DNA from 4 places in the Halomonas sp. 3F2F genome. Region 1 is predicted to be linked to each of the others. Evidence: predicted binding sites of a transcription regulator. Region 1 holds the regulator's gene; each other region holds the start of a gene.

Evidence for each region. Region 1 encodes sigma-54, which starts transcription at its own class of promoters, with help from an activator protein. Its sites were predicted from a motif close to TGGCACNNNNNTTGCTNT; they were not measured.
Region 2: INT21_RS19925 (amino acid ABC transporter substrate-binding protein) is a predicted target of sigma-54. The motif match lies at 4,159-4,176, and genes of this name have one in related genera.
Region 3: glnL (nitrogen regulation protein NR(II)) is a predicted target of sigma-54. The motif match lies at 2,961-2,978, and genes of this name have one in related genera.
Region 4: INT21_RS19840 (P-II family nitrogen regulator) is a predicted target of sigma-54. The motif match lies at 3,734-3,751, and genes of this name have one in related genera.

Annotation. Positions count from the first base shown of each region.
Region 1 covers NZ_JABUZE010000130.1:84,754-90,085, reverse strand. The annotation lists gene INT21_RS12945 (HPr family phosphocarrier protein) at 1-54, opposite strand, end outside; gene rapZ (RNase adapter RapZ) at 100-1,014, opposite strand; gene INT21_RS12935 (PTS sugar transporter subunit IIA) at 1,080-1,550, opposite strand; gene hpf (ribosome hibernation-promoting factor, HPF/YfiA family) at 1,555-1,863, opposite strand; gene INT21_RS12925 (RNA polymerase factor sigma-54) at 1,962-3,377, opposite strand; gene lptB (LPS export ABC transporter ATP-binding protein) at 3,483-4,208, opposite strand; gene lptA (lipopolysaccharide transport periplasmic protein LptA) at 4,275-4,778, opposite strand; gene lptC (LPS export ABC transporter periplasmic protein LptC) at 4,787-5,332, opposite strand, start outside.
Region 2 covers NZ_JABUZE010000189.1:118,395-123,726, reverse strand. The annotation lists gene ribA (GTP cyclohydrolase II) at 26-661, opposite strand; gene hemE (uroporphyrinogen decarboxylase) at 892-2,004, shown strand; gene speE (polyamine aminopropyltransferase) at 2,004-2,864, shown strand; gene INT21_RS19930 (amino acid ABC transporter substrate-binding protein) at 2,957-3,967, shown strand; gene INT21_RS19925 (amino acid ABC transporter substrate-binding protein) at 4,235-5,260, shown strand.
Region 3 covers NZ_JABUZE010000182.1:90,782-96,113, forward strand. The annotation lists gene INT21_RS18765 (hypothetical protein) at 174-797, opposite strand; gene glnA (glutamate--ammonia ligase) at 1,269-2,675, shown strand; gene glnL (nitrogen regulation protein NR(II)) at 3,035-4,093, shown strand; gene glnG (nitrogen regulation protein NR(I)) at 4,090-5,332, shown strand, end outside.
Region 4 covers NZ_JABUZE010000189.1:98,217-103,548, reverse strand. The annotation lists gene INT21_RS19860 (LysR family transcriptional regulator) at 1-393, opposite strand, end outside; gene INT21_RS19855 (ferredoxin--NADP reductase) at 577-1,353, shown strand; gene glnK (P-II family nitrogen regulator) at 1,497-1,835, opposite strand; gene INT21_RS19845 (ammonium transporter) at 2,039-3,286, opposite strand; gene INT21_RS19840 (P-II family nitrogen regulator) at 3,332-3,670, opposite strand; gene INT21_RS19835 (accessory factor UbiK family protein) at 4,031-4,372, shown strand; gene INT21_RS19830 (TonB-dependent receptor) at 4,558-5,332, shown strand, end outside.

The DNA.
Region 1 (5,332 bases):
TGCGCGAGCATGAAGGCCGCGCTGATTAGTGAGTGTTAAGGTTCTTTCTGGCACTCTGGTTCCTTTTAGCCGAGTGGGGTCGTGAAGAAAAGGCGTTGCTTATTGCGCGTTTGTTGAAGGCGCGGATGTGGAGGGCTGCTGCTCACTGAGGGTGTACTGCAAGCCTAGCTCACGATGACGGAGTTGAACCTCTCCCGCTTGTTTTACCAGCATTTGCGCCAGTTGTTCCACCATAAAGACAGAGCGGTGCTGCCCACCGGTACAGCCAATCGCAATCGTCATATAACTGCGTTGGCTATTTTGGTAAGCGGGTAGCCACTTTTCCAGCCATGTCTGGATATCATTGCGCATTTCTTCTACGACAGGATATCCCTTCAGAAAGTGGATGATATTGGCATCACGGCCAGTGTATTGGCGCAGTGTAGGATCCCAGTACGGATTTGGTAGGCAGCGCACGTCAAAGACGAGGTCTGCGTCAAGTGGGACGCCCCGTTTATAGCCAAATGACTCTAGTGTCAGGGTTAATCTATCTTCACGCTGTTGGGCAACCTGATCCGTTATCCGGCGGCGCAGGTCATGAACCGACAGACGCGATGTGTCGATCATCAGGTCAGCCAGATCACGGATGTCGAGCAGGGTTTCTTCTTCTTTATTGATGGCCTCTTCAAGCGTCATGTCACTATCACGCGTAAGAGGGTGGCGACGACGCGTGGCTGAGTATCGCTCAAGAAGAATTCGGGCATCGGTGGTTAGATAGATAACCTGGAAGTGAATGCTTTTCTGACGCAAAGATTCAAGCATTTTTGGCAGTTGCTTTAGTGCAGCAGGTAAATTGCGCGCATCGATACTTACCGCTAATTGGGGGCGTGCCCCTTGCTCACGAAGCTCATCCACCAGGGAGCCGAGTAGCATGGCGGGCAAGTTATCGATGGCACAATAGCCAAGATCTTCTAACGCTTGTAAGGCGATAGATTTACCGGACCCTGAACGGCCGCTAATGATCACCAATTGCATAGAGTTTCTCTTGGCATGCCAATAAAAATGGAGGTAAACGTAGGCAGTGTCTAGCGGTGGACTATTTAAGTAACAGGTTGTTCACGAATTTTTGCTGTTATAAGGTCCAATAGCTCACGTTGGCTAGCCGTTCTACGAAGCTGCTGACGTGTGTCAACGCTGTTCATGATAGACGCCACTTGCCCTAATAAGGCTAAGTGCGTGTCGTCCGCCTCTTCGGGTACTAAAAGTACGAAAACAAGGTCGACGGGATCGCCATCAATAGCATCGAAATCTACAGGCTCGGCTAACTTTAAAAAACCAGCGATAGGCGAGCTGCAGTGAGGGCTACGGGCGTGAGGAATGGCAACGCCGTTGCCTATTCCAGTGCTACCCAAACGCTCACGACCAATCAGGCGGCTGAAGACTTCTTGGCTATCTAGGCTTGGCGTGTTTTGCGCAATAAAGGTGCTGAAAAATTCCAGCACCCTTTTTTTGCTGCCCCCGGGGACGTCATACAGCACGCGCTCCGGGGGAAGTATGGTTTCCAACGTCATTGAGTTAACGCACGCCAGCGCCTTGGGCGCGAGCTTGTGCTTTTTCCTTGTGTTTAACGAGTTGACGGTCAATTTTGTCCGCTAGTGCATCAATCGCAGCATACATATCATTGTCTAATGCTTCTGCGTGTAGATCGGCACCTGCAGCATGCAGGGTGCAGGCAGCTTGCTGACGCTCCTTTTCAACAGATAAGGTCACTTGTACGGTGGTGATATTGTCATAATGGCGCTCAACGCGTTCCAGCTTCTCATTTACATAGTCACGCAAGGCGTCAGTCAGATCTACGTGATGACCAGTGATATTTACTTGCATTGACGTGCTCCTTATCCATCGGACTGTTCTTCGATTGTAACCCTTTTTGCGCTATTGCAAAGCCCCTAGACAGACTTTGTCTCGTTAGCACTGTTTTATTAGCGTAAACGGCGGCGCTCGCTTGAAGAGGGAATACCCATTGATTCACGATATTTGGCCACCGTTCGCCTTGCTACATTAATGCCACCCTCTTCCAATAGCGCCACGAGGCGGCTGTCTGAGAGCGGTTTGCCGGGCGGTTCATCTTGCACCAGTTTTTTGATTCGAGCCCGGATGGCGGTGCTGGAGTGACTGTCGCCGCCGTCCTGGCCACTTACTTGGCTGGAAAAGAAGTATTTGAGTTCGAACACACCGCGCGGGGTATGGATATATTTCTGGGTGGTGACCCTGGAAATAGTAGATTCATGCATTTCAACGGCGTCTGCGATATCGGCTAAGATCAGCGGTTTCATGGCTTCTTCACCGTGTTCCAGAAAGCCTATCTGGCGAGCTATGATTTCTCGGCCCACCCGCAGTAGCGTATCATTTCGACTTGAAAGGCTCTTGATGAGCCAGCGCGCTTCCTGGAGATGCTCTTTTAAAAATTGGTTATCTTGGCTCTTGTCAGCCCGTTTGATGAGGCTTGCGTAGTCAGGTTGAATGCGCAAGCGCGGCAGTGCCTCTGGGTTTAGCTCCAGGTGCCATCCTTCGTGGTCATGGCGGACGACTAAATCTGGCGTTACGTAGCTGTCATCTGTGTCGCCAAAGGCGCTCCCGGGGCGAGGGTCCAGGCTGCGGATCAAGCGGATTACGTCATCAAGCTGCTCATCATCTAGACTTAACCGCCGCTTTAGCAAACGCACATCATCTTTACCGAGCGCTTCAAGAAATTGACGCACTAAGCGCTTGGCAGGCATCAGCAGCGGTGTATCTTCGGGTAGTGAGGCGAGCTGCAGCATTAAGCACTCCCGCAGGTCGCGAGCAAATACACCGGTGGGCTCAAACTGTTGAAGGCGCAGCAAGGTTGTTTCAACTTCACGCTGGCTAAGGCCTTCATGCCCTTGGGCTTTAAGTCCTTCGCGAATGTCATTGAGAGGTTGAGTTAGGTAGCCGTTGGCATCCAGTGCATCGATGAGGCTTTCAGCAATGGCATGGTCGCGTGGTGAAAAATCTGTCATGGCGAGTTGCCAAAGTAAGTGGCCATGCAAACTTTGACCAGCGGCTTGACGCTCAAAGTCAGGCCCCTCGCTGCTGGCACCATGGCTACCTAGGTCTTGATAAGTGTCTGACCAGTCACTGTCAGTTGAGAGTTCGTTAGGAATGCTTTCGGACCATTCAACTTCCTGGGGTTCACTAACGGCCTGTTCGCCGAACTCATCTTCCTGCTCAAGCATTGGATTGGCATCAAGTGCTTGCTGAATTTCTTGACGGAGGTCCAGCGTTGATAGCTGTAACAGGGCGATGGCCTGCTGCAGCTGAGGTGTCATGGTCAGCTGTGTACCGATACGCAATTGAAGAGAAGCTTTCATGACCATCTGAGAACCACTCGTTAATCAGAAAGCTCCACCCTAGTGCGAGTTATGGCTTGGTGCAAGTGCAATAACTATGCCACCACTACTATTTTTTTTGCAGGTGGCTGTTTACAGGCGGAAATCAGCCCCCAAATAAACGTCTCTTACCCGCTGGTTGTTGAGAATTTCCTGAGGGGGGCCACTGGCGATGATATGACCGTCACCTACAATGTAGGCAATATCGCAAATATCTAGTGTTTCCCTGACGTTATGATCAGTGATTAGTACGCCGATATGGCGTTTTTTGAGGGCTCGAATGATCGTTTTAATATCACCCACTGAGATCGGGTCAACGCCGGCAAACGGCTCATCAAGCAGAATAAAGGCAGGCTCTGTCGCGAGGGAGCGTGCGATCTCAACACGTCTACGCTCTCCGCCCGAAAGACTCATGCCGAAGTTGTCACGAATGTGCGTGATGTGAAAATCTTCCAGTAGCGACTCAAGGCGCTGCTCCCGGGCGCTACGATCGAGTTCTTTACGAGTTTCCAGGATTGCCATTATGTTGTCGGCGACAGAAAGTTTGCGAAAAATAGAGGCTTCCTGAGGCAAGTAGCCAATACCTGCCATTGCACGTTCGTGCATGGGGGCATGGGTTAAATCAAGCTCGTCAATGCCAACCTTTCCCGCATCAGACTTTACCAAGCCGACAATCATATAAAACGATGTCGTTTTGCCAGCGCCATTGGGGCCTAGTAGCCCTACCACGCTGCCTTGAGATATCTCTAGGTTAATATCCTTAACGACACGGCGGCGTTTATAGCTTTTGGCTAGGTGGCGAGCATAAAGGGTTTTTATCGGCGCTGATTCTGAGGCTGTGGTTTGAGGTGCAGGCTCTGCGTTATTTGTCGCCACTGGACACTCCTATTGTTCCGGCTGAAGAGTCATGCGGATACGTTGTGGTTCACTACCACTAACATCAGAACGCGCCTGAACCACACCTTGGTCGATAAAATACTCTAAGCGTCCACCTTCAAAGCGATCTGCTTGCTGGGTCAGTTCCGCTTGGTCAATGAGCTCTACCCGACGCTCGGCAACATGATAAATAATGCGCTTTGCCCAGCCTTCCATTGGGCTAGCTTGGTCTTCGAGCTGGTTGCGTATATAGGCTCGTCCACCGGTTGCAACGGCGCGCGATAGCTCGCCAGCATCGTTGCGCTGAATCTCAACGCGATCTCCACGCAGTTGCATATTGCCCTGCCGAATATCGACGTTGCCTGAATACACAGCAGTGCCTGCGCGTTGATCGAGATCTAAACGGTCAGCCTCTACTTCTACGGGGGCTTGGCTTTGTGCCATGACCGGTAGCGCTGCCGCTGAAATGGGTAGCGCAATGACGAAGAGTGCCGTGCGAATAAGAGCGTTCATCGCGACTCCTACTGAGAACGAGTGGCAGGCGGGTGAACGCCGCGCACGTTATTGGTTAAGCGGATCTGGCTATCATCCAGCCATACATCCATGCGTGAAGCGCCAATGCGCTGGGGCGGTTGCTGAAGTATGGTTTCGGCATCGCTCCAAGCATGACGGGTGGTGCCATCATAATGTAATAACTCTGTATTCAGCTGCCAGCCCTCGTCGGGTGCAAGTAATTGGGCTGAGCCAGCTAGTGTGAGCACCTGCGTGTCAGTATTTAGGGTGCCGGTCTCCGCCGTCGCTAGCCATTGACGCTCTTCGCTATCGAATAGTGTCGCCCTGGGGGAGAAGACATCTGTCATCGCCGTTTGAGGGGTATGGACTAAGCGTGGCGTCGTCAGCGACTGCTGGATGGCACCGGTGTCACCAAACAGAGTGATTTCTGCATTCTCTAATACATGGCCGGGCTCTTGAGCGCGAGCCTCAGCGTCGATTGATTGGTCTTGAGGGCCGCGTGGATCCAACCATACCAGTATGCCACCTAAGGCAAGCACCATGATGGTTATCCA
Region 2 (5,332 bases), on a different contig from region 1:
TCAGCAGTGTGACAAAAGGGCTTAGTCACCCTTTACGTTCAATATCGACGTCGCTGGCCTGGGTAAAATCGTCCAGCGCCATCATATGGCCAAGCTTGCCCGCTTTGGTTGAGAGATAGTGCTCATTATGGGGATTTAGGCCTGTGGTAATCGGCAGGCGCTCAACCACGTTCACGCCATCCCGGGTTAAGGCATCCACCTTACGAGGGTTGTTGGTCATCAGTTTTAATGCCGTGATACCCAAGTGGTTAAGCATCGGCACACACAGGTCGTAGCGACGCATGTCCGCACCGAAACCAAGTTGCTCATTGGCTTCAACCGTGTCTGCACCTTGATCTTGCAGATGATAAGCACGGATTTTATTCAGCAGCCCAATACCTCGCCCCTCCTGGCGCAGGTAGAACAGCACGCCACGACCTTCTTCGGCAATACGCTTGAGCGCTTCTTGTAGCTGATAGCCGCAGTCGCAGCGCATGGAAAACAGCGCATCGCCGGTTAAACATTCAGAATGCACGCGCCCCAGTACTGGCTCGCCGCCGCTCACATCACCTAGCGTTAAGGCGATATGGTCTTTACCCGTAGCTTCGTCTTCGAAGCCGTGCATGGTGAATGTGGCCCAAGGGGTGGGCAGCCGGGAAGCGGCAATGAAGCGAATGGTCACAGGTTACCTCGTCGATTAACCAAACCAGCTAACCACACCGGTGTTGGAAAAATAAGAAAACATTCTACCAGGAAGCAGCGGTAGCCTCACGGTCTCAACAGGGAGAGGCGTTTTTAAGTACGTTTTTCAGTACAATTGCCGCCTTCAGACACAGTTATCTTCAAGTACCGTTATCTTCAAGTACAATGACTCCCTTACAATGCGGGCAAACTTCTCAAGAGCAAGTGTTTATGACCACCACACCTTTGCAAAACGACCGTTTTCTTCGTGCGCTGGCTCGCCAGCCCGTCGACCGCACTCCGGTGTGGATGATGCGCCAAGCAGGCCGCTACCTGCCAGAATATCGCGCCAGCCGCGCCGATGCTGGCAGTTTTATGGATCTGTGTCGCAACCATGACCTAGCTTGTGAAGTAACGCTACAGCCCCTTGAGCGTTACCCGCTAGATGCCGCCATTCTATTCTCCGACATCCTCACAATCCCAGATGCAATGGGGCTAGGGCTCTATTTCGAAACCGGTGAAGGCCCTAAATTCAGAAAAACCGTACGCACCCCAGAAGAGGTTGCAGCGTTAACGGTACCCAACGCCGAGCGCGATCTCGATTACGTGATGCGTGCCGTATCGACCATTCGTCGTGAGCTGAACGGCCGCATGCCGTTGATTGGCTTTTCGGGTAGCCCCTGGACGCTAGCCACCTACATGGTGGAAGGCGGCTCCAGCAAAGACTTCCGTCATCTGAAAACCATGCTTTACGATACGCCAGACACCATGCACCAGTTGCTGGATACCCTGGCACAGTCGGTAACCGACTACCTAAACGCGCAAATTCGCGCGGGCGCTCAAGCGGTACAGATTTTTGATACCTGGGGCGGTGCGCTTTCAACCCCCGCCTACCTGGAATTTTCGCTGCGCTACATGGAGCAAATTGTCTCCGGCCTGATTCGTGAGCACGATGGTCGCCATGTGCCGGTTATTCTGTTTACCAAGAACGGCGGCCAATGGCTGGAACACATCGCCTGTGCCGGAGCCGATGCCCTGGGCATCGATTGGTCCACCGAGCTTTCCGACGCCCGCTCCCGCGTGGGCCATAAAGTCGCGCTGCAGGGCAATCTCGACCCCAACGTGCTGTTCGCCCGCCCCTCGGCCATTCGCGCCGAAGTGGCTCGCGTACTGGAGAGCTACGGCCACGGCCCGGGCCACGTCTTTAACTTGGGCCATGGCATCAGCCAGTTCACCAACCCTGACCACGTCACCGCCTTTATGGAGGCGCTGCACGATTTAAGCCCGCAGTATCATCAAGGCATTCCTACCCAAACGAACGCCCCGCGCCCAGGAGCAAAGTAATGAGCGATTTACGCGACGACCAGTGGTTTACCGAAGTATTTGATAGCCACGGCAGCGCTTTCTCGCTGAAAGTCACTGAGAAATTGCTGGATGTGCAAAGCCCCTACCAGCACCTGGAAGTGTATACCACGGAGACCTACGGCAACCTGATGGTGCTCGATGGCTGCGTGATGCTGACCGATCGCGACAACTTCCTCTATCACGAAATGATTGCCCACCCGGCGCTGTTCACCCATCAAGACCCCAAGCGGGTAGTGATTATTGGCGGCGGCGACTGCGGCACGCTGAAGGAAGTGCTGCGTCATCCGGGCGTTGAAAAAGTGACGCAAATCGACATCGATGAAGAAGTTACCAAGGCCGCCGAGCGTTTCTTCCCAGCGCTGGTAGAAGCTAACGGCGACCCGCGTGCCGAGCTGCTGTTTGCAGACGGTGTGAAGTGGGTAGACGACGCTGCCGACGAGAGCATCGACGTGCTGATTATCGACTCTACCGACCCGGTCGGCCCCGCCGAAGGGCTGTTTAAAACCGACTTCCTGAAGCGCTGCCACCGTATTCTAAAAAATGGCGGCGTGATGGTGCAGCAAAGCGAATCACCGCTTTACCACAGCGGCTCTATTATTCGCGAACTGCGTAACGATATGCGTGAAGCGGGCTTTGATAGCGTGGCCACACTGCCCTTCCCACAGCCGGTTTACCCTTCTGGCTGGTGGAGCGTCACGCTGGCCGGTAAAGCGACCAGCGTTGAAAGCTTCCGCGAACAGGCTGCCGCTGAGCATAAAATGCCGCTACAGTACTACACTGGTGATGCTCACCGTGGTGCACTATCGCTGCCGCCTTTTATGCGTAAAGCCTTCGCATAACTTAGCGCCTGCGAATAGCCAAAAAGCCGAGCATTGCTCGGCTTTTTTTATGTGCTTACGTTTACTTGCCCTTTCACGTTAAGGAATAACAAATGAAAACCGTTCGTTGGTTGGGAGTAGGAATTGGTGTTTTAGTACCTGCGATGGCCATGGCCAGCACGCTGGAAACCGTTCAAGAGCGCGATAGCGTGCGCTGCGGCGTCAACGCTGCCCAGCCAGGCTTTTCGTCATTAGATGACAACGACCAATACCGGGGCCTGGATACCGATGTATGCCGTGCCATAGCCGCTGCGGCGCTTGGTGACGCGACAAAAGTAGATTTCGTGCCACTCGACTCGGTAGAACGTTTCACCGCGCTGCAGTCTGGCGAAGTCGATGTCCTATCACGCACCACGACCTGGACCTCAAGCCGTGACACAACGATGGGGATGAACTTTACCGGCGTAAGTTACTACGATGGCCAAGCCTTTATGGTGGCCAGCGATCTAGGCGTGCAAAGCGCCAAAGAGCTTGATGGCGCGGCAGTTTGTACCCAGTCCGGCACCACCAGCGAACTCAATCTTTCTGATTACTTCCGCATCAACGGCATGACTTATGATGCTGTCGTTTTTGATGCGCCTGAGCAGTCTATTGCCGGCTTTGAAGCGGGCCGTTGCGACGTTTTAAGCTCCGACGCTTCCCAACTGTATGCCCAGCGGATGCAGCTTGCTGATCCCGACATGGCGGTCGTGCTCCCTGAAATTATCTCGAAAGAACCGCTAGGCCCAGCCGTTCGTCAAAATGATGACCAATGGTTCAATCTTGTGAAGTGGTCGCTGTTTGCCATGCTAAATGCGGAAGAGCTGGGCATTACACAAGCTAACGTAGATGAACAGCTTAATTCGGAGAATCCTGATGTCATGCGCCTGCTTGGTCAAGATGGTGACTTTGGCGAGCCAATGGGCATCAATACCGATTGGGCGTACCAAATCATCAAGCAGGTGGGTAACTACGCCGATATCTTTGATAGAAACGTTGGTGCCGACTCTGATTTCAAGATTGCCAGAGGCTTAAACGCCTTGTGGAAAGATGGTGGCATTCAGTACGCACCCCCTATTCGTTAACCCTGTTCATCCTTCAAGCCCGTTAATCCATCACACTGAGCGACACTATTTTTTAAGCTAACAGCCACATTAGCGACTATGCATCAAAATAGAGCAATCACTAGTCGCTAATGTTTCTTTTTGCACCAATACTTTCGTATACAGCAGGCATTTTGCGTTGAAAAGCGCTGAATTTGACGACATATCCTTTCTGGCACCTTCCTTGCTAGCTTCTAGTGTCATGCATCTGCATGCATAACGACATTAAATCGAGTAAGGGGAACGACCATGATGAATAAAAAACACTTGGTACTGCTGGCCTCCGCGGGTGCTATCACGTTGGCCGGTGTCGCCACTGCTCAAGCTGATACGTTAGAAGACACGATGGAACGCGGCGCCGTACAGTGCGGCGTCAGCGACGGCCTGCCAGGCTTTTCCGCCCCGGACGATGAAGGTAACTGGCAAGGACTCGACGTTGACGTATGTCGTGCCGTTGCCGCCGCCGTTCTCGGTGATGCTGATGCGGTGAACTACATTTCCCTGAACGCCGTAGAGCGCTTTACGGCCCTGCAGTCTGGCGAAGTCGACGTACTATCACGTAATACCACCTGGACCACCACTCGTGACACCACCCTGGGCCTCAACTTCACTGGCGTGACCTTTTACGACGGTATCGGCTTCCTAGTTAACCGCGATCTGGGTCTGAGTGGTGCAGACGAATTGGATGGTGCCGCTATTTGTATTCAGTCTGGCACCACTACCGAACTCAACGTAGCCGACTACTTCCGCGCCAACGATATGCAGTTCGACCCCATTGTATTTGATACCTCTGAACAAACCGTGGGTGGCTTCCAGTCTGGGCGCTGTGATGTATTAACCTCGGATACGTCTCAGCTGGCGGCACTGCGTATTCAGCTAGATGAACCGGACAGCGCGGTCATTCTACCCGACATTATTTCCAAGGAGCCTCTGGGCCCTGTGGTACGTCAAGGCGACGATGTATGGTTTAACATCGTGAAGTGGTCGTTATTCGCCATGATTAACGGCGAAGAGTATGGCGTCACCAGCGAAAATGCCGAAGAGATGCTCAGCTCTGAGAATCCTGATGTTGCCCGCCTACTTGGCCAAGATGGCAACTACGGTGAAGGTATGGGCTTAGAAGCCGATTGGGCCTACAACATCCTGAGCCAAGTCGGTAACTACGGTGAAAGTTTTGAGCGCAACGTCGGTATGGGCTCTCCGCTTGAAATTGAACGTGGTGTTAACGCCCTCTGGAACCAAGGTGGCTTCCAGTACGCACCGCCGATTCGCTAAGCGTCTCGTTTGACCCCGGCCCGCCGCCCCATCCTTCCAAGGGCATCGGCGGGCCATTTGATTGACCGTCCG
Region 3 (5,332 bases), on a different contig from region 1:
TAATACCTTTCTGTGTGCTGTTTTCACGTTGGTTAGTGCATTAACCGATTCTTGCCGATGGTATTGGCTTATTCGTGTTGAATAGTATGGTTAACACTATGACGGCGGGGGCAGTGCTATTGGGCAAGCATTTGAGCGTTTAACCAACAGGAGATCCTAAGCCATAAGAGACGTTAAGTATCCGTATGCGAGTTGGGAGGTGGCCGGTAGGGTTTGTTACTCCTTGATGGCGAGTCTCGGGTAAGCCCTGATGTTTCCAGGCTGAAGGTTTGTAAACGGGTAGGGCAGGCATAAAGGCGCTGTAGTAAATCAGCAAGCGCTGCTTCATCTAGCTCTGGGTCTAAGCCCCCCAACCGTTCTAGCCACGTGCGCCTGATGGCGATGTAGGGAGGAACAGCGACGCCTGCGCCTAAAAAGCACTGGAGTAAGCGTTCGGATAAGCGGGGTGGTTCGCTGCCAATCAAAAGAGCATCCAGCGTGTACGTGTCTAGCTGGGGATAAAGTAAACACCATAGTTTGGCTGTTAGCGCCCGTTGCTGCATTGCAATCAGCAACCAATCAGCTTGGCTGAGATATGCGGCTTGATTGATCCTTGCGCCCAGTGGCTGGGAAGGGGTAACAAGAAAGTGCGCGCGGTAGCGTTGCTCAATGTCCGGCACGCGCGGATCGGCGGTGGCGCTGGTCACGATAATGGGAAGTGTGTGGTCTGCAAAGCCTGTTTGGCGAATAGCGCGCAGGTGACGTGGTAAAAGGGCACCTGTGACTGACGCATCAACAATAAAGCAGACCGTGCCCATGTGAGTGGCTTCCTGTGTTGTGAAACCTGTTTGTTATTAAATCTATCTGTTTGTAATCAATTGTAGGTGTGAGTTTCTTTTGGTATCAAGCTAAAGTTCACAGTGATGAGGAAAATAATAGATGCTTGATATGCACCATGTTGGTGCTTGCGGGTCTCTGGTTGGTCTTTATTGGTGCGTTTTTCTGAGCTAGGTGGCTTTTTAGGGCTAAGTTCGTTCTTTCGCAGAGCATTATGCTACATGAAGAAGCGCAGTATTTTATTTTTTATCTTTTATAAAACAAATGCTTGTTGTTTTTTTATGCCATATTGGTGCAGAGTTGGCATGTTCCGTGCTTGGTATTAGGCAGCGGCTAGCGGGTCGTAGGCAGATGCCTCTCGGCGTGCTACAACGATAGCCGGTTTGTTTAATAACTCTTTTATCGGTAGCTTACTGTCACAAGCTTAAGCCACGTTCATACCGGAGGACACTATGTCAGCCAAGACTCTCGCGCTAATCGAAGAACATGATGTTAAATGGGTAGATCTGCGTTTCACCGACACGCGCGGTAAAGAGCAGCACGTCACCGTACCGGCACGGGACGTGGACGAAGAGTTTTTTGAAAATGGTCAGATGTTCGATGGTTCCTCTATCGAGGGCTGGAAAGGCATCAACGAATCCGACATGATTCTTCGTCCTGAAGATGGCACTGGTTTCCTCGACCCCTTCACCGAAGACGCTACCCTGATCCTGCGTTGCGATATCATCGAGCCTGCCACTATGCAGGGCTATGACCGTGACCCGCGTTCTATTGCCAAGCGCGCAGAAGCTTACCTGCAGTCCACCGGCCTGGGCGACACCGCCTTCTTTGGCCCTGAGCCTGAGTTCTTCATTTTCGACGAAGTCCATTGGAAATCTGACATTCAGGGTTCCATGTACAAAATCACCTCTGATGAAGGTGCTTGGGCGACCAGTAATCAGGTAGAAGGTGGCAACTTGGGGCACCGCCCGCGCGTTAAAGGCGGCTACTTCCCGGTTCCCCCGGTTGATAGTTTCCATGACATGCGTGGTGCAATGTGTAACACCCTGGAAGCGATTGGCCAGACCGTTGAGGTTCACCACCACGAGGTTGCTAACGCGGGTCAGAACGAAATCGGCGTTAAATTCAACACGCTGGTGAAGAAAGCTGACGAAGTTCAGGAAATGAAATACGTGATCCACAACGTGGCTCACGCTTACGGCAAAACTGCTACGTTCATGCCGAAGCCGCTGGTAGGCGACAACGGGTCTGGTATGCACGTACACCAGTCGTTCTGGAAAGATGGCCAGAACCAGTTCGCGGGTGACGAGTACGCTGGGCTTTCCGAAATGGCGCTTTACTACATTGGCGGTGTGATCAAACACGCTCGTGCTCTGAACGCCTTCACGAACGCGTCTACTAACTCGTACAAGCGTTTGGTGCCAGGCTTTGAAGCGCCGGTTATGTTGGCTTATAGCGCTCGTAACCGTTCTGCCTCTATCCGTATTCCGTATACCGCCAGCCCGAAAGGTAAGCGTGTTGAAACACGTTTCCCTGACCCGACTGCTAACCCCTACCTGGCGTTCGCGGCGCTGCTGATGGCGGGTATCGACGGTATTAAGAATAAGATTCATCCTGGCGATGCCATGGATAAGAACTTGTACGACCTGCCGCCAGAAGAAGGTAAGTCAGTACCGACCGTTGCCAACAGCCTGGACCAAGCGTTGGAAGCACTCGATGCAGACCGCGCGTTCTTGACCGAAGGTGGCGTGTTTACTGATGATATGATCGATGCATACATCGACCTCAAGATGGAAGAAGTGGAGCGCATTCGCATGACCACTCACCCGATTGAGTTCGATATGTACTACAGCTGTTAAGAGCGATTGCTAAGCACAGCAGCTAGTATCACTCCCTCGGGTGTGACTGGCCTAAAACCCCGCTTCGGCGGGGTTTTTTTATACCACTGAATAGTGAGACGAAGAGGTCTGTTTGCAAGGGGAGAACGCTGTCTGCGGCGCCGCACTGATGCGGTGAGTATTTTTATTGATGATGAGTCATGCGCACTATAATGGTGCAATAAGTGACAGGCTGACCGCTCGGACTGCGCTATAACGGCTCGCTACATCCCCGCCCCCTGCTCATTAGCCGTGCAAGTGGCCAATTGGCGCGCTTTTTGCAGTTTCTCTTTCATACGCTCGATAACGCTATTTTTTACAGCGACGCTTCAGGATACGCCATGTACCAGCGCTTACTTGAACACCTCACCACTGCAGTCTTACTGCTAGACGGTGAACTCCGTGTTCGTTGGATGAACCCGGCAGCGGAAGCGTTGCTAGCGGTGAGTTTTAGCCGTGTGCAGGGCATTAGTTTAGACACTCTGTTAGGGGGCGATGAGAGTATTGATGATGTCCTCGCTAAAGCGCGGGATGCCTTTCATCCCTATACCCAACGCGAAGCACGCATTACGCCGCTGAACAGCGAGCCATTAACGGTGGACTACACCGTGACCCCGCTTTCAGCCGATGAACTATTACTCGAAGTAGAGCCCCGTGATCGGCTAATGCAGATTTCCCGGGAAGAAGCGCTGACCACCCGGCAAGAGACCATCAAAGTGTTGGCGCGGGGCTTGGCTCATGAAGTTAAAAATCCCTTAGGCGGGATTCGTGGTGCTGCCCAATTATTGGAGCGCGATCTGGATGATCCTGCACTGCGTGAATTCACCCATATTATTGTGGAAGAGGTGGATCGGCTGCGAGATTTGGTCGACTCCATGTTGGGCCCCAATCGCATCGTCAAACATGAGCCGGTCAATATCCATAAGGTGTTAGAGCGGGTGCGAGCGCTGCTGATTGCCGAGCATCCGCATATTGAGATCCGTCGTGATTATGACCCGAGTTTGCCGGATCTTTCTGGCGATGAATCTCAAATGATTCAAGCGGTGTTGAATGTGGCACGTAACGCGGTACAGGCCATGAGTGATGCAGCAACGCCTTCGCCGGAACTTATGCTGCGCACCCGCGCACGCCGCCAATTTACGCTGGGGGCTGAACGCCATCGTTTAGTCAGTGAAGTGGGGGTTATTGATAATGGCCCTGGCATACCTGAAACGTTACGTGAAACGCTTTTCTATCCCATGGTTTCTGGGCGCGCTGAAGGTAGCGGCCTAGGGCTATCAATTGCTCAATCGATTTTGCACCAACATCAAGGATTGATCGAATGCGACTCACGCCCAGGGCATACCGAATTTCGTTTACTGATTCCATTGGTTGTTAATTTCACCGGAGAAGCGTCATGACTGAGGCGACACAAACCGATGTAGCACGAGTGGTTATTGTCGATGATGACCGCGCCATCCGTTGGGTATTAGAGCGGGCCTTAGCGCAGCCAGACCTGGATATAGAGTGTATTGAACGCGCCGATACCGCGCTGGAGCGACTGTTAGAAAATCCACCGGATGTGCTGGTGACTGACATTCGTATGCCCGGCATTGATGGGCTGGATTTAATGTCCCGGGTGCGTGATGCACACCCTGACCTGCCGGTGATTGTGATGACCGCGCATTCGGATCTCGACAGTGCCGTGGCGTCTTACCAAGGGGGCGCCTTTGAATACCTGCCGAAACCCTTTGATGTGGACGAAGCGCTGGCGCTGGTGCGCCGTGCGGTCGCTCATGCAAGAGAGCGCCAGCGCCCGGTCAGCGTACCGGAAGGGTTGAGTGCTGAGATTATTGGTGAAGCGCCCGCTATGCAGGAAGTGTTTCGCGCCATCGGGCGGCTTTCCCACTCCCACATCACGGTGTTAATTAACGGTGAGTCTGGCACCGGTAAAGAGCGTGTTGCTCAGGCGCTCCATCAACATAGCCCGCGAGCAGGCAAGCCGTTTATAGCGCTGAATATGGCGGCAATTCCCCGGGACTTGATTGAGTCCGAACTATTCGGCCATGAGAAGGGCGCGTTTACAGGGGCAGCGCAACAGCGCCAAGGTCGCTTTGAACAGGCTAACGGCGGAACGCTGTTTCTTGATGAAATTGGTGACATGCCCGCTGAAACGCAAACGCGCTTGCTGCGTGTGTTAGCGGATGGTGAATTCTATCGCGTGGGTGGCCATACGCCTGTAAAAGTTGATGTACGTATTATTGCCGCGACCCATCAGAATCTAGAATCGTTAGTTGACGATGGGCGGTTTCGCGAGGACTTGTTCCACCGCTTAAACGTGATTCGCGTTCATCTGCCGCGCCTTTCCGAACGTCGGGAAGATATTCCGCGTTTAACGCGTCATTTCTTAGCGGAAGCTGCCAAAGAGCTGACCACCGATATCAAGGTGTTAACGCCCGAAGCAGAAGCGCATCTTACCCGTTTGCCGTGGCCGGGTAATGTTCGTCAATTAGAAAATATTTGCCGTTGGCTAACGGTCATGGCTTCCGGCCGCGAAATTCTCATTGAGGACTTGCCCCCAGAACTGCTCTCGGTCAGCGCTTCTGAAGGTAGTGTTTATGGCGATTGGCGTTCCGCGTTCAGGGATTGGGCTGACCACG
Region 4 (5,332 bases), on a different contig from region 1:
GTGGCGCGTGTTACGCACCGCCAACCGCACCCGACTGCCTGGGTAGCGCTGCATAAAATCGCTGATCAACAGAGTGGCTAGATAATTGCCAATGGTTAGCGTTGCACCCACGTCCAATGCGCCTACGCCCTGCTGGCCGCGCAACAGTTCCTCTACCTCTTCGGCCCTGTCCAGCAAGGCCACCGCTTTTGGCAACAGTTGAAAGCCCAACGCATTAAGCTTCAGCCGTTTGCCCATGCGGTCGAGAAGCTGGCAGTCAAACTGACGCTCAAGCTCCGCTAGCGACGTACTGGTAGCAGATTGGGACATAGCGAGGGCACGCGCCGCCTGAGAAACACTTTCGTGCTGGGCGACGGCCACAAAGACTTCCAACTGGCGCAGGGTGTAATGCATAGAGACAACCTATCTTGTTTCGGCGACATATCTATTCTTTAGATAAGTGTTATCAGTATAATTCGCTTAACAGATATATCTCTCTTTATTTAGAATTAGTAGCAACATATTTAGCCATTTTTTATGCTTTTTTAGAATATGGCAGACGAGGCTTAGGCCACTCTGCCCATTGGAGGAGTTAGCATGAGCAAGTTTGCCCTGGAAGAAGTCCTCAGCGTTCACCACTGGAACGACACCCTGTTCAGCTTCCGCACCACTCGCGAGCGTAGCCTACGCTTCAAAAATGGTCAGTTTGTGATGATTGGCCTGGAAGTGAACGGCAAACCGCTGATGCGTGCTTACTCCATCGCCAGCCCCAACTACGAAGACCATCTGGAATTTTTCAGCATCAAAGTACCCGATGGCCCGCTCACCTCGCGCTTGCAGCACCTTCAAGTTGGCGACCAAATTATGGTCAGCCGCAAGCCTACGGGCACGCTGGTATGCGATGACCTGCTTCCCGGCCGCAACCTTTACATGCTTTCCACCGGAACAGGCCTTGCACCGTTTATGAGCCTGATCCAAGACCCAGAAGTGTACGAGCGCTTTGAAAAAGTTGTGCTGGTGCATGGCGTACGCGAAGTATCTGAACTTGCCTATGCCGACTTTATTACCAAAGAGCTGCCTGCTCACGAGTATTTAGGCGAAGAGATTGCCGAGAAGCTGGTGTACTACCCCACGGTTACCCGTGAAGAATTCCACACCATGGGACGCCTAACCGATCACATTCGCAGCGGCAAGCTGTTTGAAGATACCGGTCTTCCGCCGATTGATCCGCGCCAAGACCGCGCGATGATTTGCGGCAGCCCCGCCATGCTCGACGACACTAGCGCGCTGCTAGACGAATTGGGCCTGAATATTTCCCCGCGGATGGGCGAGCCGGGCGATTACGTGATTGAGCGTGCCTTTGTTGAGAAGTAAGGGGTGAAAAGTAAGAAGTGAAGAGTCAGAAATAGAAGGCAAGGAAAGGTTTGCCAACTCGTAAGTAACAACGCAACGCCCCGCTAAGCAGGCCGCTTAGCGGGGCGTTTTGGTAATTTTAGGCTGCGAAGCACCCGTCGCGATTAAACCGCGTCTTTACCGGTTTCGCCGGTACGAATACGAATCACCTGCTCCAGCGGCATAACAAAGATTTTGCCATCGCCGATTTTGCCGGTATTGGCAACCTGCGTAATGGCATCAATAACCTGTTCCGCCATATCGTCATCTACCGCAACTTCTAGCTTTACTTTGGGCAGAAAATCCACCACGTACTCTGCACCACGATATAGCTCTGTGTGACCTTTCTGACGGCCAAAGCCCTTCACTTCCGTTACCGTAATGCCCTGCACGCCGATATCAGAGAGCGATTCGCGTACGTCATCAAGCTTAAACGGCTTGATAATGGCTGAGATCAATTTCATTGCGACATCCTCTAGCTTGGTGGCCTTTTATTAAAGGTTGGCGGGACACTGCTGTTAGCCAAGCCCGTTAGCGTTAAGCATACACCGCTACAGGCAGAGAATAAAAAATCAGCGCCTATGGATTGTAACAATGCACTAAGGCAAAAAGGCCTCCCGTTAGGGGAGGCCAAAAGAGCACGCCAGCTCATTTCATTAGCGTAAGCTTATTTCTTAACGCTAAATTCAGGATAGGCTTCAAGACCGCACTCAGCAATATCGACACCTTCATACTCTTCTTCTTCGCTAACGCGGATACCCATGATGGCTTTCAGCACCAGCCACACCACTAGGCTGGCAACGAATACCCAGCCAAAGATACCAACGATACCGATCAGCTGTGCGCCGAAAGAAGCGTCGCCATTGGTCAGCGGAACCGCCAGCACGCCCCAGATACCCACCACACCGTGTACCGAGATAGCACCGACCGGATCATCAAGCTTCAGTTTGTCCAGCGTGACGATCGCAGCGACAACGATCAAGCCACCCACCGCTCCAATCACCGCAGCGCCTAGCGCAGAAGGCGACAGAGGATCCGCAGTAATCGCGACAAGACCAGCCAGTGCACCGTTAAGCGCCATGGTAAGGTCCGCTTTACGGAACCACAGTTTGGCAAGAATCAGTGCGGCAAGCACGCCACCGGCAGCCGCCGCATTAGTGTTAACAAACACTTGAGCAACGTTGTTGGCAGAGCTGATGTCGGACATTTTCAGTTCAGAGCCGCCGTTGAAACCGAACCAACCCATCCAAAGGATAAAAGTACCCAGTGTGGCCAGCGGCATGTTGGCGCCTGGAATCGCGTGGATAGACCCATCTTTACCGTACTTACCTTTACGTGGGCCAAGCACCAATACACCCGCTAAGGCAGCCGCGGCACCCGCTAAGTGAACAATGCCGGAACCCGCGTAATCGGAATAGCCGACTTCAGACAACCAGCCGCCGCCCCACGTCCAGTAGCCAGACACCGGATAAATAAAGGCTGTCATCACTACTGCGAAGGCCAGGAATGCCCACAGCTTCATGCGCTCAGCAACCGCACCAGACACAATCGACATGGCTGTGGCCACAAACACTACCTGGAAGAAAAAGTCAGAGCGCATTGAGTAGTAAGGCGCATCATCACCGCCTGCGGTCACTGCATCCACGCTGTTTTCAGCGCCAATCAAGAAACCAAGGTTGGGTAGGAAGCCACCCGCGCTGCTGGAATACATAATGTAGTAACCCACCAGCAAGTACATGGTGCAGGCAATCGCAAACAGCGCGATATTTTTGGTCAGAATCTCGGCGGTGTTTTTCGAACGTACCAAGCCAGCCTCAAGCATTGAGAAGCCAGCGGCCATCCACATGACGAGCACGCCGCAAATTAGGAAGTAAAACGTGTCGAGCGCGTAGCTCAGATCAGTCAACTCATTCATTTTAAGTTCCCCGTTGAACTATAGAAATGATCCGAAAAAACAGCTTCAAACGGCGTCTGCACCGCGTTCGCCTGTCCGAATCCGAATAACGTCTTCAAGCGGTGTCACAAACACCTTGCCGTCACCGATCTTGCCGCTGTTAGCTGCGCTACAGATCGCTTCCAATACGCTCTCTAACCGGGTGTCGTCCACGGCCACTTCAACTTTTACCTTGGGTAGAAAGTCGACGACGTACTCTGCCCCCCGATACAGCTCGGTATGCCCCTTTTGACGACCGAAGCCTTTAACTTCAGTCACCGTGATGCCCTGAACGCCGTTGTCAGCGAGCGCTTCACGAACGTCGTCAAGTTTGAATGGCTTGATGATAGCGGTGATGAGTTTCATCCCGGATCTCCCCTGCTGGATTAGGTAGCGGCAGCGCCGCCCGAATTAACTGCTTATCTCGTTAATGCGCATACCGTGCCACCCAACTTTTTTTTCTTATAAGTCAGCAGTTTGTTTTATAAAAATTAAGGTTTTTCGGTGGCAAGGAAGACTTAGTAGCCGCCGCCACTGCCCGCTTGCACCATAAAAGAACATGAATAAAAACGCGGCGCTCTATTTCGATGCACTCCTTCGATGCACCCCGCCGATAAAGAGAGGCCAGAGGCTAATTTGCAAACGATGCATGCGCATCGACGGCGGGTTGCGTATCCTTATTAGTAAGCAGTGCACATTTATGCGTGGTCATTTAAGGAGAGAGCGATGGCGCCTCAAGATCGCATTAGCCGTTTAGCCCAGCAAATTGGGGATCGTTTACAGAACGCCTCCCAAGCCCCGGAAGATATTCAAAAAGGCGTACAGCAGGTAGTGCGTGGTGCCTTTGACAGGCTGGAGCTGGTGTCACGGGAAGACTTTGATATTTTGATGGATGTATTGCAGCGCACCCGCTCACGCGTTGAAGCTCTAGAGCGCCAAGTGGCCAGCCTTGAGGCCGCCGTGGAAGCGTCTACCTCAACGAGCCCTTCCCCCATTGAAGCAGAAGCACCACCAACCCCCGCTCCTGAACCGAACAGTGATGGTTCAGAGGATGACAAGCCCGCCTAAATCCAGAACGGACGGCAATAGGTTGACGACGCCTATTGCCGACTAAGTGGTGGCTTAATACGTTGATGTTGATGACGTAAAGAGCGTCATACCCACTTAATAAACACGAATCAATATCATTGACTTTGATTGTTGTGGTGATACTCTCCGCCTCCTACTCCCTAACTGCTCGCGGATTGTTCACCATGTCTGACTGGTCTTCTTCAACGGCTACACTCATTGGCACGGGTCTATTACTAGGCTTTTCCGGCGCTGTTTTCGCCCAAAACACAACGTCTGGATCCACGCTAAACGCAAACGCTGGAGATACCATGGTGGTGGTTGGCTCCCGCACCCCAACCCAGATCAGTCAGATACCTGGCGCGGTATGGGTGATTGATAAAGAGATGCTGCAACAGCAGACCCGCAATGGTGCAGACCTAAAGACGGCTTTGGGGCAACTTGTGCCGGGGCTGGATCTAGCACCGCAAGGGCGCACCAATTATGGGCAAAACATGCGTGGTCGGGGCGTGCAGGTGCTTATCGATGGCGTATCTCTGAACAGTTCGCGTGGGCTTTCCCGTCAGTTCGATGCCATCGATCCCTTCAATATTGAGCGTGTAGAAGTGCTTTCCGGCGCCAGCAGCCTGTATGGCGGCGGTGCTACGGGGGGCTTGATCAATATCATTACGCGCAAAGGCGAAGAAGGCCTGAACTGGCGCACCGAAGCAGGCATCACCACAGGCTTCAACAACAGCGATGATATGGATCGACGTCTGTCGCAATCGATCAGCGGCGGCAATGAGCGGGTTCAGGGCTATCTGGGTACCTCCATTGTGGACAACGGCCGTCACTATGACGGCAGTGGTCAGGAGATCTTTCCCGATATTGCCCAGACCGACCTGCAGGACAATCGCAGCATTGATGTATTGGGCAACCTCTCGTTCCGTTTGACCGATGAACAGAGCCTGGAACTGGGCG